Regions from separate parts of the uncultured Spongiibacter sp. genome, predicted to be linked through region 3. Evidence: riboswitches for the same ligand, from Rfam matches in the RefSeq annotation. Region 3 holds a riboswitch; each other region holds the start of a gene.

Region 1 (4,648 bases), on a different contig from region 3:
CTCGCCGCGGTTGTCCCAGGTCCAGGCGTGGTAGGGGCAGGTGAAGCGGTGTTTGCAGCCAGATTGTTCATCTACCAATCGCGTGCCCCGGTGGCGGCAAACATTTAAAAAAACATGCACGTGGCCATCGGCATCGCGGGTGATCAGCAGAGGTAAGCCGGCCAGTGTGCGGCGCAGAAAAGCGCCGGGTTCTTTCAGCTCGCTGCTGTGCACCAGAGGCTGGGGTAGTCGCCGGAAAATGGCGGCCTGTTCCCGCTCGAAAATCGACGCCGAATAGTAGTGCTCAACAGGGTTATGGCTAACGCTGTCGTCAAGAAAGGCGGACTTTTCTTCATTGAGTTTCAGCAACTCGTTAATGCGGTGGATTTCAGTTGTGTGTTTCACGCTGCGACCCCTTGCGATTTACGCGGCTTACCATGTGGTAAGTGAAACCATACTTACCACATGGTAAGCTGTCAAGCGGCAATAGAGTGTGGCAAACAGCCCGTTTGAAAAAAACAGTAGGAGCGCATGGCGATGAGTGAGGCAGCGGATACGCGACAGCAATTTTTGTCGGTGGCAACACGTCTGTTTGCCGAGCGCGGTTTCTATGGCACCAGCATTGCGGCCATTGCCGACGAGTTGCCCTATACAAAGCAGGCCCTGCTTCACCACTTTGGCAGCAAGGAAAAGCTATACGGCGAAGTGCTGAAAGGAATTTCTGACCAGTTGATGGCAGAACTAGAGGCAGCGGGCGATGCCACAAGCGGCGAGGGTAGCAGTGCCTTGGAAGACACGCTGATACGCTTTTACCGCCTGCTGGAAGGGCAGACCTACAAAACGCAGCTGCTAATGCGCGAACTCCTGGACAATAAACACCGCGCAACCTCTGCCAATGTTTGGTACCTGCGGCCATTTTTGGAGTCGCTTATCGCGTTGGCCAAGCAGGCCTCGCCTTCCACCTTTTCGTCCGATGCCCAGGCCTTAATTTCCGTGTATCAGCTGCTGGGAGCGATGAATTACTTTCTGGTTTCCGAGCCGACATTGAGCCAGATGTTTGGTGAGGAAATGTATCGCGAACTGCGCAGCGGCTACGAGGAAAAACTCAGAGTATTGATCTCGCAAGCCATTGGCTGACCCACACAAATTTCGCGCGATTAAATATCGCCTGGCGTCTGCTACCCGGTACTTAGTGCCCGCGCCTTTGTCTTGACCGAGTTAATTAAGTCGGTATGATCGCTCCCTGTTCCAGGTGCCCAATTGTTGTTTTACTTGGGTTAAACGGGAAACAGGTGCGCATACTGTGCTGATTCTGGCCATGCATGCTAGCCCTGTGCTGCCCCCGCAACGGTAATCAGAAGTAGTTTGGCACGGCCACTGTCTCACGACGGGAAGGCGTCAAACATTTGGAGAGATCCACTTCTGTAAGCCCGGAGACCGGCCTGAACACAGTGCGTAGTTGCGGTGGGCGACGTAGCAGGGTCAGTTTTCCCTTCTAAATTCCTCCCTTTTCGACAACCGCGTTTTATCAATCACATGCGGGTGGGCATGCGAGCGCAATAGCTGGTTATGCCAGTTGTCGAGACGTCCACTTGCACGCGGTATCACGGCCTTACTTTGGCTGCCGTACAGGAAGGGACTTCGGGTGAATCAGCATTTTAACAAATGGCACTGGACTAAGGCGTTACTGGTATTCCTCCTCGCACTGACAGCGAGTATGTTGTGCTCGGCGGCGCAGGCTAGCCTGGTGATCGTCTCCGACCGCTCTTCCTCGGTGCTGGTGGCGGGTGCTCACCGCTATCTTGATAAGAAGCCGCAGGCGGATATAGCGATTCGCACTGTTAGCCAAGTAGAGCGCCTGAACGACGCAGATTTACAACAGCTGCTGCTGAGTCATCATTCCTTACTTCTCGCCGGGGTGTTCGGCGAATCCGTCGAACGCCTGCTGGCAATGGCGTATCCGCGCGGTCAACGCCGCTTTGTATTGCACAGTGACAACCGGCTTATGGCGCTGCAGCGTGATGCCAATGGGCAGCCGTTTTCCAGCGCCGTTAGTCAGCAGTTTGTGGGCAGCGAGGGCTTAGCGCTGGATGCTGATTCACTGGCGGCCAGTCAGCAAAAATTTCCTGAGTACAGCGCGTGGTTGCAGGCACGGGCGTATTGGATTCACCGCTCGGCGGTGAATGCCGAGTCATTGATTGCGCTGCTGAATGACGGTGAGGCCGCAACACTGCGCGAACAGGCGCCGCTGCGTTTGGCCTTACACAGCAAACAAGGGGAGCGTTGGCTGATGAGTGACGAGCTGGATAAATCACTGTCTGCCGATAAACCCATTGTTTGGGTGCTCGACCACAACACCGGCGATCTCAACGGGGAATGGGCGTTGCATCGCGCCATTTGCGCAAACCCGCAGTGGCAGTGCGTCTCGTTATTGGCGGCATGGGGTGAGCCCAGCGTCGACGCTGTAGATACCATCGCAACGCTAATGGCTGGCAAGCGCGCGGCGACGCCCTCGGTCATTATTTCTCTGCAGGACTTTGTCGTCGGCGGCGGTGAAGGTCGCCAAGCGGTTCTCGATGCACTGCAAGCGCTTAATCTGCCTGTGTTGAAAGGCCTGCGGGTGCTGGACTGGGGCTATAGTGACTGGCAGCTTTCCGCTCAGGGTTTGCCCGCAGATTCGGTGCACTACCGGTTGGCCATGCCTGAACTACAGGGCATTGGACAGGCGCAAATTCTCTCGCTGGCGTCAGACTCCGGTATCGACCCGGCCACCGGTGCCAAGCTGCGTCGCAGCGAAGTGGTGGGCGCTGAGTTGGCCCGGCAACTGCGGCGGGTAGAGCGTTGGTTGGCGCTGCAAAACAAGCGCAACGTCGATAAACGGATCGCCATTGTCTACTACAACCATCCTCCCGGTCGCCACAATATCGGCGCAGATAATCTCAATGTGCCCGACAGTTTGCTGGAGATGCTGAAGGCATTGCAGTCTGCGGGCTATCACACCGGAAAGCTTCCAGAGAGTACCGAGGCCTTGCTGAGTTTGCTGCAGGAACGGGGGGTGAATTTACCCGAAGACCGTCAGGCATTGGCGGAGATGTCTGGCAAGGTCGCCAGCCTGAGTGCAGACGACTATCGGAAGTGGTTTGCCACGCTGCCCAAGGTTGTGCAGCAAGAAATGGTGGCTGGCCCGCTGGGAGAGTTACACCAGCGCATGGTGAGTCAGCTTGAGAGGCTCAGCGCACTTCAGGATTTTCGCCTGCGCCAGAAACGTTTAACGCTACTCACCGAGAGTATGCACAATACCGTCACGAATCTTCACCACGCCCTCGATGGTGTGCGTCAAAAAAGCCGCAATCGGGCGCTGGATTTATTGGAGCAGCTAGAGCGCGAATACCAGACGCAAATTGATGCCGTGGCCAGTGGTGGCCAGGCGTCATGGCAGGCCACCGAGGCGCGGGTGGCGGCGCTGGTTGCGCTGGGCATTGAAGGCATTCGCGGCTGGGGCGATGCCCCCGGCAAGGTAATGGTCTGGGACGAGCGTTTGCTGGTGCCCGGCGTTCGCTTTGGCAATGTCTTCGTCGGCCCGCAGCCACCGCGGGGCTGGGAACTGAACGAAGAGCTGTTGCACGCCAATTTGAGTTTTCCGCCGCCGCATCAGTACCTGGCGTTCTATCGCTACTTGCAGGATGACTTTGGCGCCGATGCGCTGGTGCATGTGGGTCGTCATTCCACCTACGAGTTTTTGCCGCGTAGGGGTGTGGGCCTGGGGGAAGACGACTACCCGAGCATTATCGCGGGTGATTTGCCGGGGGTGTATCCCTACATCGTCGATGGTGTTGGCGAGGGGATTCAAGCCAAACGCCGTGGCCTGGCGGTGATGGTGGATCACTTAACACCGCCTCTGGCAGTCACGGAGCTTTACGATGAGCTATTGGAAGTGCGGCAGTTAGTGGAGAGCGCAGAGGCCGCGAGTGACCCGTTCACCCGCAGCGGCGCACTGGCGCAGCTCAGGGCGAAAATCGATGAATATGGCCTGCGCGATGAGCTGGAAGCGTCTATGGACGAAGAGCTAAAAGTGCGAGGTATCGGTTTTGAAGAGATTGATGAAGAGCTCTTTCTCCACGAAGTCGGCCACTACCTGACCCATGTTCAGGAAGACTTTATGCCGCTGGGCCTGCATGTATTGGGTCGCGACTGGAGCACGGCCGGTGTTGATACCATGTTGGCTTCGATGGCGGACAGCGGCGCGACTGAGGCTGAAAAAACGACGTGGCGGCGAGACCTGACGCGTTCTCCCCAAGCCGAGATGACCGCGCTACTCAATGGCTTGAATGGGCGCTTTGTTGCGCCGGGTAAAGGCAACGACCCGATTCGAACCCCCGAGGCCTTGCCCACGGGACGTAACTTTCACGCCCTGGACGGCAGTCTTATTCCCAGCAAGCTCGGCTATCAGGTTGGACGCCAGCTGGCTGATCAGGTGCTTCGCGGCGAGCAAGGCGACGAGGTTCTGCTGCGTGAAAACGCCCAGCGCGTTGCCGCCAAATTCGGCGAAGCGGGCCCCGCTAATAAACAGGGCGTGATTCTTTGGGCCTCGGATGCGGTGCGGGACGAAGGGGCGATGGTGGCCTTTGGCCTAAAGCTGCTGGGTATGCGGCCGGTGTGGAACAGTCGC
Region 2 (4,648 bases), on a different contig from region 3:
GTATTGCTGGTGTTTTCGTAGCGGTCACTGGTCAAGCGAACACTGGCATTGACTCCCCATTGCTGCCATTGGCGGTCAACATCGATGTTCACCTGACTATCGGCGCGGCGGCGCAACTCCTTGCCTGAATTTTTATCTTCAGTATCCAAGAGCGTTGCATTGGCTTCGATATGCCACTGTCTTACTACGGTTGCTAAGCTTAGCTCCAGGCCCTCGATGCGCGCTGATTCAATTTGGTCCGGCCCGAAGGTGGCTGGGTTGTATTGAATGAGCTTATCCACGTCATTGATGAAATAGTTAACGCTCCACTGCCCCCAGGCGTGTTTGCCGCGCAACTCCAGCTCCCGGTTTTTAGAGCTTTCAGGCTCGAGGTTGGGGTTGCCGTAGCCGGGGTAGTAGAGGTCGTTAAAAGTGGGGGCGTTGAAGCCCTCGCCGTAGGCGGCGATCAATTTCATGCCCATGGGTAAGTCCAATCCGGCGGCGGCGTTGCGGGTGTCGCTGGAGCCAAATTGTTCATTACTGTCGTGACGCCAGCCCAATGCGTAGTCGATGCGGCCATAGTCGGCCTGCCATTGCGCAAAGCCTGCATTGTTCTCGCGTTCGTCTTTGCCGTAGCTCAGCGTGCTATCGACCTCGTCATTAATATGCTCGCCACCCAGGGTGAGTACGTGGTGTTTACCGAGCTGCCAGTCATTCTGGGCAGTGAATTGCTTGCGAGTGGTTTCGAATACATCGCCGCGAAGATTCGCGGCAACCAACGCGGGGTCGCGATAGCGATAGCGCGTTTGGCTTTCATCGGTAGATTGGCCCGCGGTAAGCTTCAGTGCCCAGTTGTCGCTTAGCTGAAATTCACCGCGCAAACCCGCGACGGTAACCGTGCTGTCTGTGTAGGGCTCGCAGGCAAAGTTATTGGGAAACGGTGCGTAGCAGTTGGTGTCGTATTCGCTCTCGCTATCGCTGTGCTGGTACAGCGCGTGAACTTTGGCGCGTGCGTTAAAGCGATGTGACACGCTGAAATTGATAGCCTGCTGCTCAAAACCGTCGTCATCGCCGTGGCGCAGTGCCTTGCTTGTGGTGTTGTCGACGCCGTCGGTCTCCTCGTACAAGCCGCTTAGGCTGAACTGAGTGTCGGCGTTTCCGCCGTTTACGGCAGCAACCGTTTTAACAGTACCCTCGGTGCCCGCGCTAAGTTGTACAAAGGGTTTCACGCCATCGGTGTCGTGGTACTTCTTGGTGATGATGTTAATGACACCGCCAATCGCCTCGGAACCATACAAGGCTGAGCGAGGCCCGCGAACAATTTCTACGCGCTCGATCAGCTCCGGGGGCAAGTTAGTGAGCGAGGGACTGCCCAGTGTTGCTGAGCCTACCCGCACGCCGTCAACCAACAGCAGCGTATGATTACTTTGGTTGCCGCGAACAAACAAGCTGGTGGCGGCGCCGCGGCCACCATTGCGCACGAAGCTGATGCCAGCGGCGCGAGACAGCAATTCTTGCAGGTCGAGCGGTGCGATACGCTCGATATCGGCGCGCTCGAATACCGTGACTGGCGCCAGTACTTCGGCAATGCTTTGCTCAGTGCGCGTGGCGGTAACGACGGTGGTTTCTATTTCGCCGGCGCTGGTAATCAGCGGGCTGGATAAGGCTGCAAGCAGAGCAGTGTTCACAGCAAGTGGACGGTTTTTCATGACTTACCTCAAAGCTAAAAATAGGAAGCAATGAGGGAGGGATAGTGGTGATATACAAGTATATGACCGCTGATGAAGCCCTCCGCTACATCGGGTGATAACTGATTAGGCCGGTTCCGGGCTCTCACCAAAGGTGATTACCGTTGCGGGGGCAGCGTCGGTCTTGTCGAGTGGTCGACTCACCGAACTTCCCGTTTAACCCTCAAACTAATGTCTTTGGGCACCTAACACAGGCGGCGCAACTCTATTCGGGCGAGAAGGCGTTGTCAAATATTCAGCGCCAACGCTCGACTGCGGGCGCCAGGTTCGCAAGCTGGCGGGCTGGCTTGCCAGCCCTGCTTCCGTTGGTATTAATGGAGGTACTTGTCTAGGTCGATCAGTGACTTAGCATTTTCCTTTACCAGTATATCGATAATAAATTCCCGCTCAGGCGTGATGACTTTCATCTTGTGTTTTCCAGAAGGCATATTGGGTAATTTGGTTGGCGGCGTGCGAGAGATGCCGTTTATTTCCAGCTGAATATCGTTGCGGGTCGTCACGATTACGAGCACACCAGTCGATTGCACCACTTTTCCTGCGCCTAATTGTTCCGACATATTGCCCGAGGGTTGCATGTCGAAATCATAGGCAAAGGCGTCGTCGGCTTCTATTTGGACGCTAATCGTCTTGGCACCGAAGAAGTCCTTCCGAACTTGTATGGTGTGCCGACCCTCGGTGAGCTTGCCTACGTAGGGCGTGGCTTTACTTATCTTTCCGCTGGGCTTGCCATCGATGTATACGTCGACATTGTCCATGTTTGCGGTAAGGCGAATATAGCCGCTGCCAAGCTTTTCAAGCCGACTGATCTCTTGGTGGAGCTCCGTGCCATCAAAATAGCGCAAGGGGTAACTGGCGGTGCTGTGATTAGTGGAAAAGCTAAGCGGGACAGTAATTTCCTTGAGCCAAGCATCAATCAGGTGGTGGTATTTCTTTGGCAGCTGACTGAAAAAATGCGCCTTCGAAAAGCCGAGGTGCTTGTTGGCTGTCGCCACCTCTATTACGCCGTCATCTACCGTAATTGTCATACCGTCAGGTACATTACCAGCCCGGGGTTGAACCTGAGCCTTCACGCTGCGCTGGTTTTTGAGTACCCGCTTAAACAGTGCATCCTGCTTGACGATATTAACGACCGTATCTGTGATGTTGCGCTCATTGAGCTCGCCGCCAGGTGCTAGCCTTTTTAAGACATTACTCTGATAGCGATTTAGTCTTTCGCCGTTACGGTATGTTATGCAGCTGTGCAAAGCCGACATGTCTAGGCTGCACAGTATGGCATCACCCTGTTCCGGGACGGATACTTTACCTCCGCTCTCGAGGCGCTTTGTCGTCTCCCATATGAGGCTGGGTTTGCCACTGATACGCCGGTTGCGAGTGGTTGAGGTTTCGGCGCTATGCAGCGGTGACAATAACTCGGTCAGTGCCTGGCTTTGCTCCAGGTAAAGGCGCTTCTTCTTTTTTGCGCCGGCGACGCGATGTTTGTAGTCGTCGTCAGAAAACGCCGCCCAGGATTGAATGTAGTCAATGCTCTTGATGTGCGACTCGGTGAGATTCGCCTCGCGATCTATGGTGTACGCCAGGACAATTTGCTGGGGTGTTTCGGTGCGCGTTGAAATTTCAAATTTTTCCGCCTGTACGTCCATGTGCTCAACAATAATTTTTGTTTGATGGACAAGTTCGTCGGGGTAGTACTTGTAGTACTTTGTTGCACAGCCTGAGGAAAGGATAGCCAGCAGGCATAGAGTGAAAACAGAAAGTCCCTGTCGATAACGCGTCATTTGCCATGAGTCCTGAAAAATACGAGTAAGGTCGCCGCAGGCATTGTGGCCTACCTGGCGACCAATTGTAGCGAAAATAAAGCGCTTCTGACTTGCAAGCTGCTGAATAAAAGCAGATTAAATGGGCTGCGGCGGTCGCCTTTTTGCTCCTCATGCGGCGTGTTAGCAGGTGGTTGTCGTAGAGTTTGCTTGTCGCGAATGGCGCCCACTTATGCTTTGCGGTCAGGTAAAGAGCGATGCCAGGGTAGAGAGGTTAGACCTTGTTTTGATTTTTTCGGTACTGGCCGGGAGACTGGCCGTGCCAGCGCCGAAAGGCGCGGGTGAAGCTTGCTGTATCCAGGTATCCGAGCTGGGCGGCGAGTTCTTCCAGCGTCATCAGGGAGTTTTTTAGCAGTTGCTCGGCGAGTGAACGTCGCTCGTCATCAACCAGTTGCCGGAAGCTGGTGTTCTCCTCTTCTAGGCGACGACGGAGGCTGCGCGGTGAGATCGCCAGTGCTGCCGCCGTGTCTTCCAGTGTTGCGCTTAGCCCGAGTTGACAGAGGATCTGGCGACGGACTTGTCCGGCGGTTCCGGTTTCTTGCCGACGTGCCAATTGCGTGCGGCACTGGTCTTCCAGCATTCTCACCAGGTGCGGGTCGTAAGTGGGAAGCGGTCGGTCGGCGTCTTCCGGGGCGATTAACACGGCGGTTCGCGGTGCAGCGAAATGTGGGTTCCAGGCAGCTAAGGTCTCGCTTTTCTCAAGCTCCGCGGTTTGCAATAAGTCCAGCTCCACGGCTTGCACGCTAATGCCTGACAAACCGAGTTCACGCAGTAAATTGAGCGCAGTTGCCAAATCGCGAAGTTTCAGAAATTCCCTGAGCTCGAGTGGGATGGTATCGCCGTTGAGTACAACGCCGAAATGCGTGTCGTTGTCGATCAGGCTCAGTTGGCAGTAGGCAGTGCTTAGCGGCAGATAGCGCATGGCATGTTGCACCGCGTCTCGCAGGCTGCGGCAGGTGCGAAGCGTGAAGCCCCATAAGCCGAAAGTGGCGATGTTGTAGCGCAGGCCCAGTTCAAACCCGATGGCGGGGCTGCCGCCAAGGGCATGCATCACATTCGCGATGACCTGCATTTCCTGCTCGCGGGTAATCAGGCTTTCTGTTTCGG
Region 3 (4,648 bases):
GCCAGCGCTGATAGCTGCGCCACCAGCAAAAGGCGGCAAAAATAGCGATGACGCCAAGCAGCAGCTCGAGTGTTACGTAGGGGAGGAGCCAGCCAAGCTGGTATTTGGCGAACTGCAAGGCACCGAACTGCCCGGCGATAACAACGCTACGAATCGCGCAGAGTCGGCGCATATTGGCGATGTCTGAATTCACAGGCCGCTCCAGATAAAGAGGCGAGTATAGCGCTTGTCGCCATGTAGGCGAATGACTGCGACATTTTGTCGCAGAGAGGGTGGCGGCGATTTTGCTACCATGTAGCCAACTTTAGGCTTAGTCATAACAACAGGCAATTTCTATGTCCCGCTCTACTCTTTGCACGGCGCTACTGTCGGCTGCGGTTTTAAGCTCAACCCCTGTATTTGCGCACGACGACATTGTGCAGGTGGCGTCGATGGGCGCGGCCGCCCACGGCCCCATTGGGGTAATGGGTGACCACACTCACAAGGCGGGTGAGTGGATGTTCTCCTACCGCTATATGGCGATGGAGATGGAAGGCAATCTCGACGGTGGTGACTCGCTCTCTGCCCGAGAGATTACCGGCACGATGATGAACCCCGGCCCCTATATGGTTGCGCCGCTAAGCATGGATATGGAAATGCATATGTTTGGTGCCATGTATGCACCCAGCGATGACGTTACGCTGATGTTTATGCTGCCCTACCTGAGTAACGAAATGGATCACCAAACGCGCATGGGTGGCCGCTTTACGACAGAGAGCAGTGGTTGGGGCGACGTGAAGGCCTCGGCGCTGGTCACACTGTATACCTCTGCCGATAATGCCCATCGAGTGCACGCCAACCTCGGCCTAAGCTTGCCAACTGGTAGCATTGACGAGCGCGATGACACGCCAGCAATGAAAAATGCCAAGTTGCCCTACCGCATGCAACTGGGTAGTGGCAGCGTCGACCTGCTGCCGGGTGTGACCTACAGCGGTCAGGATGCGTCACTAAGCTGGGGCGCCCAGCTGGCGTTGACCATTCGCAGTGACTACAACGACAACGACTACCGTCTTGGCAATCGCGCCCAAGTAAGTGCGTGGTTGGCGCACAGCTTCTCTCCGGCGTTGAGCGCTTCGTTGCGCGTAACTCACAGCGCCTGGGGAAATATCGAAGGTGCGCGAGACGATCTGAATCCGATGATGGTGCCAACGGCGGACCCCGATGCGCAGGGCGGCGAGCGCAGCGAGCTCTCATTGGGCCTCAATTACCTGTTCCTGAAAGGGGCTGCGAAGGGGCACCGGCTGGCGCTGGAATATGGCGAGCCGGTTTACCAGCACTTGGACGGTCCGCAAATGGAACTGGACTCGACGCTAACCGCGGGCTGGCAATACGCATTTTAATGCGCCTGTCATAGAGCTGCGTCAAACTCCAACATCAATGGCATGCTATTCTGGCATGCCATTTTTGGTTGTAAGGGAGTGCAGTAATGTCCAGAAAGCTAGTTATCAATATCCACCTGTATTTAGCCGCGTTCTTTGCGCCGATGGTGGTGATCATGGCGCTCTCAGGTGGGCTCTACCTGTTGGGTGTAAAGGGCAGTGTCGAAAAAGAGACCGTAGCCGTTGTGCCGGTAAAGATCGATACCCAAAGCCCCGACCTGGAGCAGCAGGTGCGCGACTTACTCCAAGAGCAGGGCCTTAACAGCAACTTCCAATATTTGAAGCACCGCGGCGAAAACCTGGATACTCGTCCGACCAACCGTCAGTTCTACCAGTTGTTGCAACGCGACGATGGCCTGCATATTGTCGCTGCCAAGCCCGATTTGATTGCCGCTTTAATCGAGCTGCACAAGGGGCACGGCCCCACGTTGTATAAGCAGTTTGAAATTGCGTTCTCGATGGCGCTGGTCGTGATTATGCTCAGTGGTTTGTATTTGGGCTTGGCCTCAAAAGGGCTGAAAACACGCACCATACAGCTGAGCTTGTCCGGCACAGCGCTATTTCTGATTCTTGCCTTATTGGCCTGACAAACTTGTACAGCGGGCGAGCTGTGGTATGCTCCCCCGCGTTCTGAAGGTGCCTGTCGACACGAGCAATCGGTCTGGCAGGTTAAACGGGAAGTTTGGTAAACCGCCAAGGTGAATCCAACGCTGCCCCCGCAACGGTGATCATTTCGATGAGAGCCCGATACCGGCCTTTAGACGTTAACAGCAATGAAGCGGAGGGCTTCATGCGTTGGACTTCTTCTGGCCCTTGCGGCTCGCTGTCGAATTCCCTCGTCCCCTCCCTCATGCGTTTTTTAACTTACGTTTGAGGTTTCACAATGAACAATACGCGATGTTTGCTGCTGTGCAGCGGGCTGGTGTGGTGCGCGCCAAATTTTGCGGAGCATCTTCAACTTGAAGAAATGGCGGTGACCGCCGAAGCCGACACGTCGGCGGGCTTATCGTTGTATGAGCAACACCGGGCCGGGTCTCGGCTGGGCTTAACCGTTATGGAAATTCCCGCCAGCGTGGCGGTCATCACCGGAGAAGACATTGCTGAAAAGGGCGACTTCTCGGGCTTGTCTGCGCTAACGCGGGCGGCGGGCTTCGCCGCCAATGCCTCGCCGGGAAATGGCGGCAGTGCCACGTCCGTTCGCGGGTTTGCCGGGCACAGTTCGGTGGTTAGCACCTATGATGGCAAGCGCTTGTATGTGGGCAGTGGCACGGTCAGCTTTCCTGCCGACACTTGGACAATGGCGCGCATTGAGGTGCTGCGTGGCCCTGGTTCGGTGATCAATGGTGTGGGCGCCATTGGCGCCACGGTGAATTACGTGCCGAAAAAGCCGTCCTTCGAGAAGGCGCCGAATGAGCTTGATATCAGTGCAGGCAGTTTTGGTTTGCGACGTTTTGCGCTGGGCCTGGGGGATGCGGTATCCGACCAGCTCGCCTACCGCATTGATGCGGTGGATCACCGCAGCGATGGTTACGTGGACCGCGCCGATGAGCATCGGCAGGCGCTGGCAGTTGGTGTCTTGTTTCAGCAGACGGCGCAGTTGTCGTGGCAGCTTGCCGTCGATATTGCCGACACTGATGCCGCGCCCTACTGGGGAACACCACTGGTCGATGGTCGGGTGCATCCGTCGACACGTCGCAATAATTACAATGTTAGTGATGCCATCGTGTCTTACCAGGATTTGTGGCCGCGGCTCTCTGCCACTTGGCAGATCAGCGAGGCGGCGGTACTGCGCAGTGAACTCTACTACATGCGTGCCGATCGCCACTGGCGCAATGTTGAGAGTTACGCCTACAACTCGGCCTCTGGTGAGGTGGATCGGAGTTTCTATCTGGAAATACTGCACGACCAGGAGCAGTTGGGCTATCGCGCGGATGTCACCTTAGCGCGACCCCTACTGGAGCGTGACAACCGATTCAACATCGGTCTGGAAGTGAACGATATCGACTTCAGCCACCGCAACAACTCCCCTTACCAAGGCAGCAGTAGCGTCGACCTGGAGCAGCCTGCGCCGGGCCGTTGGCGCGACGGTGTGCAGAGTGCCACCAGCGATGACTTCAGCAGTGAGACACAGCAAGTCGCCTTGTTTCTCGACGATCATCTGCAAATCACGCCACAGTGGAGTGCCGTGTTGGGCTTGCGCTACGACCGACTTGAGATCGAGCGCAACGACGTTGCGCGCAGCAACGGCCAGAGCGCGTCGCGCAGTACCTCGTCGCCCAGTGGTGGCAGTTGGCGTGTTGGTGTGGTTTACCAGCCGTCAGAGGAAACCTCTGTCTATGCGCAATACAGCCGTGCACTCGACCCCATTGGATCGGTACTGACATCGGTGAACGATGACGTAGAGCTGGCCAAGGGTGAGCAAGTAGAGCTTGGCGTAAAACAGCAGTACTGGCAGGGGCGTTTGCAAACCAGTTTAGCGGTATACGATATCGTCAAACGCGACCTGTTGAGCGCTGACCCCGGCGGTGTGCAGCGGCAAATTGGTGAGCAATCTTCCCGAGGTATCGAGTGGGAGGTGTATACACAGGTAAGCGAGTCGGTCAGCCTGGATTTTAATCTGGCATTGGCGCGGGCGCGTTACGAGGAGTTCGTGAAAGGTGGCGATGATCTCTCCGGGAACACCCCGCGCAATGTCGCCGAGAAAACCGCCAACCTGTGGCTGCGTTGGCAGTGGCATCCTCACTGGCAGCTGGGTGCGGGCCTGCGCTATGTGGGTGAGCGCTATGCCAATGACAGTAACACCTCGGTATTGCTGTCCTACCGCGTTGTCGACGCGGCCCTTCACTGGCAGGTTAGTGATGCCCTGCAAATAAGTTTGCGCGGTAAAAACCTGTCGGACACCCGCGACTATGTGTTGGCACCCTATGGTGATCAGTGGATCCTGGCAGATGGACGGGCTGCTGACCTCAGTGTGAATTATCGCTTCTGAGGCGCGCCGCGATGAAACTAAAACGGTATTTATATCTGGGGCATCGCTGGCTGGGTGTGGCTATGTGCGTGCTGTTTGCCATGTGGTTTATCAGCGGCATTGTGCTGATGTATGTGCCCTATCCTGGCTTGAGCGAGGAGGAGCGACTGGCGGGCTTGCCGCCGCTGCGGGCCTCTGCCGTTGCCGTTTCCCCGCGGCAGTTGTTGAGCGAGGCGGGCGTTACTCAGCTAAGTCTGCGCGC

The links. Region 3 has a riboswitch for cobalamin ahead of ABNS66_RS05335 (TonB-dependent receptor). Riboswitches for the same ligand answer to the same signal wherever they lie in the genome.
Region 1: linked by a shared signal. The riboswitch ahead of ABNS66_RS11075 (cobaltochelatase subunit CobN) and the one ahead of ABNS66_RS05335 (TonB-dependent receptor) in region 3 are both predicted to bind cobalamin.
Region 2: linked by a shared signal. The riboswitch ahead of ABNS66_RS04815 (TonB-dependent receptor) and the one ahead of ABNS66_RS05335 (TonB-dependent receptor) in region 3 are both predicted to bind cobalamin.

The regions. Positions count from the first base shown of each region.
Region 1 covers NZ_CAXGPO010000024.1:5,879-10,526, reverse strand. The annotation lists gene ABNS66_RS11085 (SRPBCC family protein) at 1-384, opposite strand, end outside; gene ABNS66_RS11080 (TetR/AcrR family transcriptional regulator) at 517-1,116, shown strand; cobalamin riboswitch at 1,213-1,440, shown strand; gene ABNS66_RS11075 (cobaltochelatase subunit CobN) at 1,625-4,648, shown strand, end outside.
Region 2 covers NZ_CAXGPO010000006.1:52,927-57,574, forward strand. The annotation lists gene ABNS66_RS04815 (TonB-dependent receptor) at 1-1,688, opposite strand, end outside; cobalamin riboswitch at 1,779-1,931, opposite strand; gene ABNS66_RS04820 (PEGA domain-containing protein) at 2,039-3,502, opposite strand; gene ABNS66_RS04825 (AraC family transcriptional regulator) at 3,756-4,648, opposite strand, start outside.
Region 3 covers NZ_CAXGPO010000007.1:31,812-36,459, forward strand. The annotation lists gene ABNS66_RS05320 (ATP-binding protein) at 1-193, opposite strand, end outside; gene ABNS66_RS05325 (transporter) at 336-1,379, shown strand; gene ABNS66_RS05330 (hypothetical protein) at 1,466-2,005, shown strand; cobalamin riboswitch at 2,036-2,192, shown strand; gene ABNS66_RS05335 (TonB-dependent receptor) at 2,302-4,407, shown strand; gene ABNS66_RS05340 (PepSY-associated TM helix domain-containing protein) at 4,419-4,648, shown strand, end outside.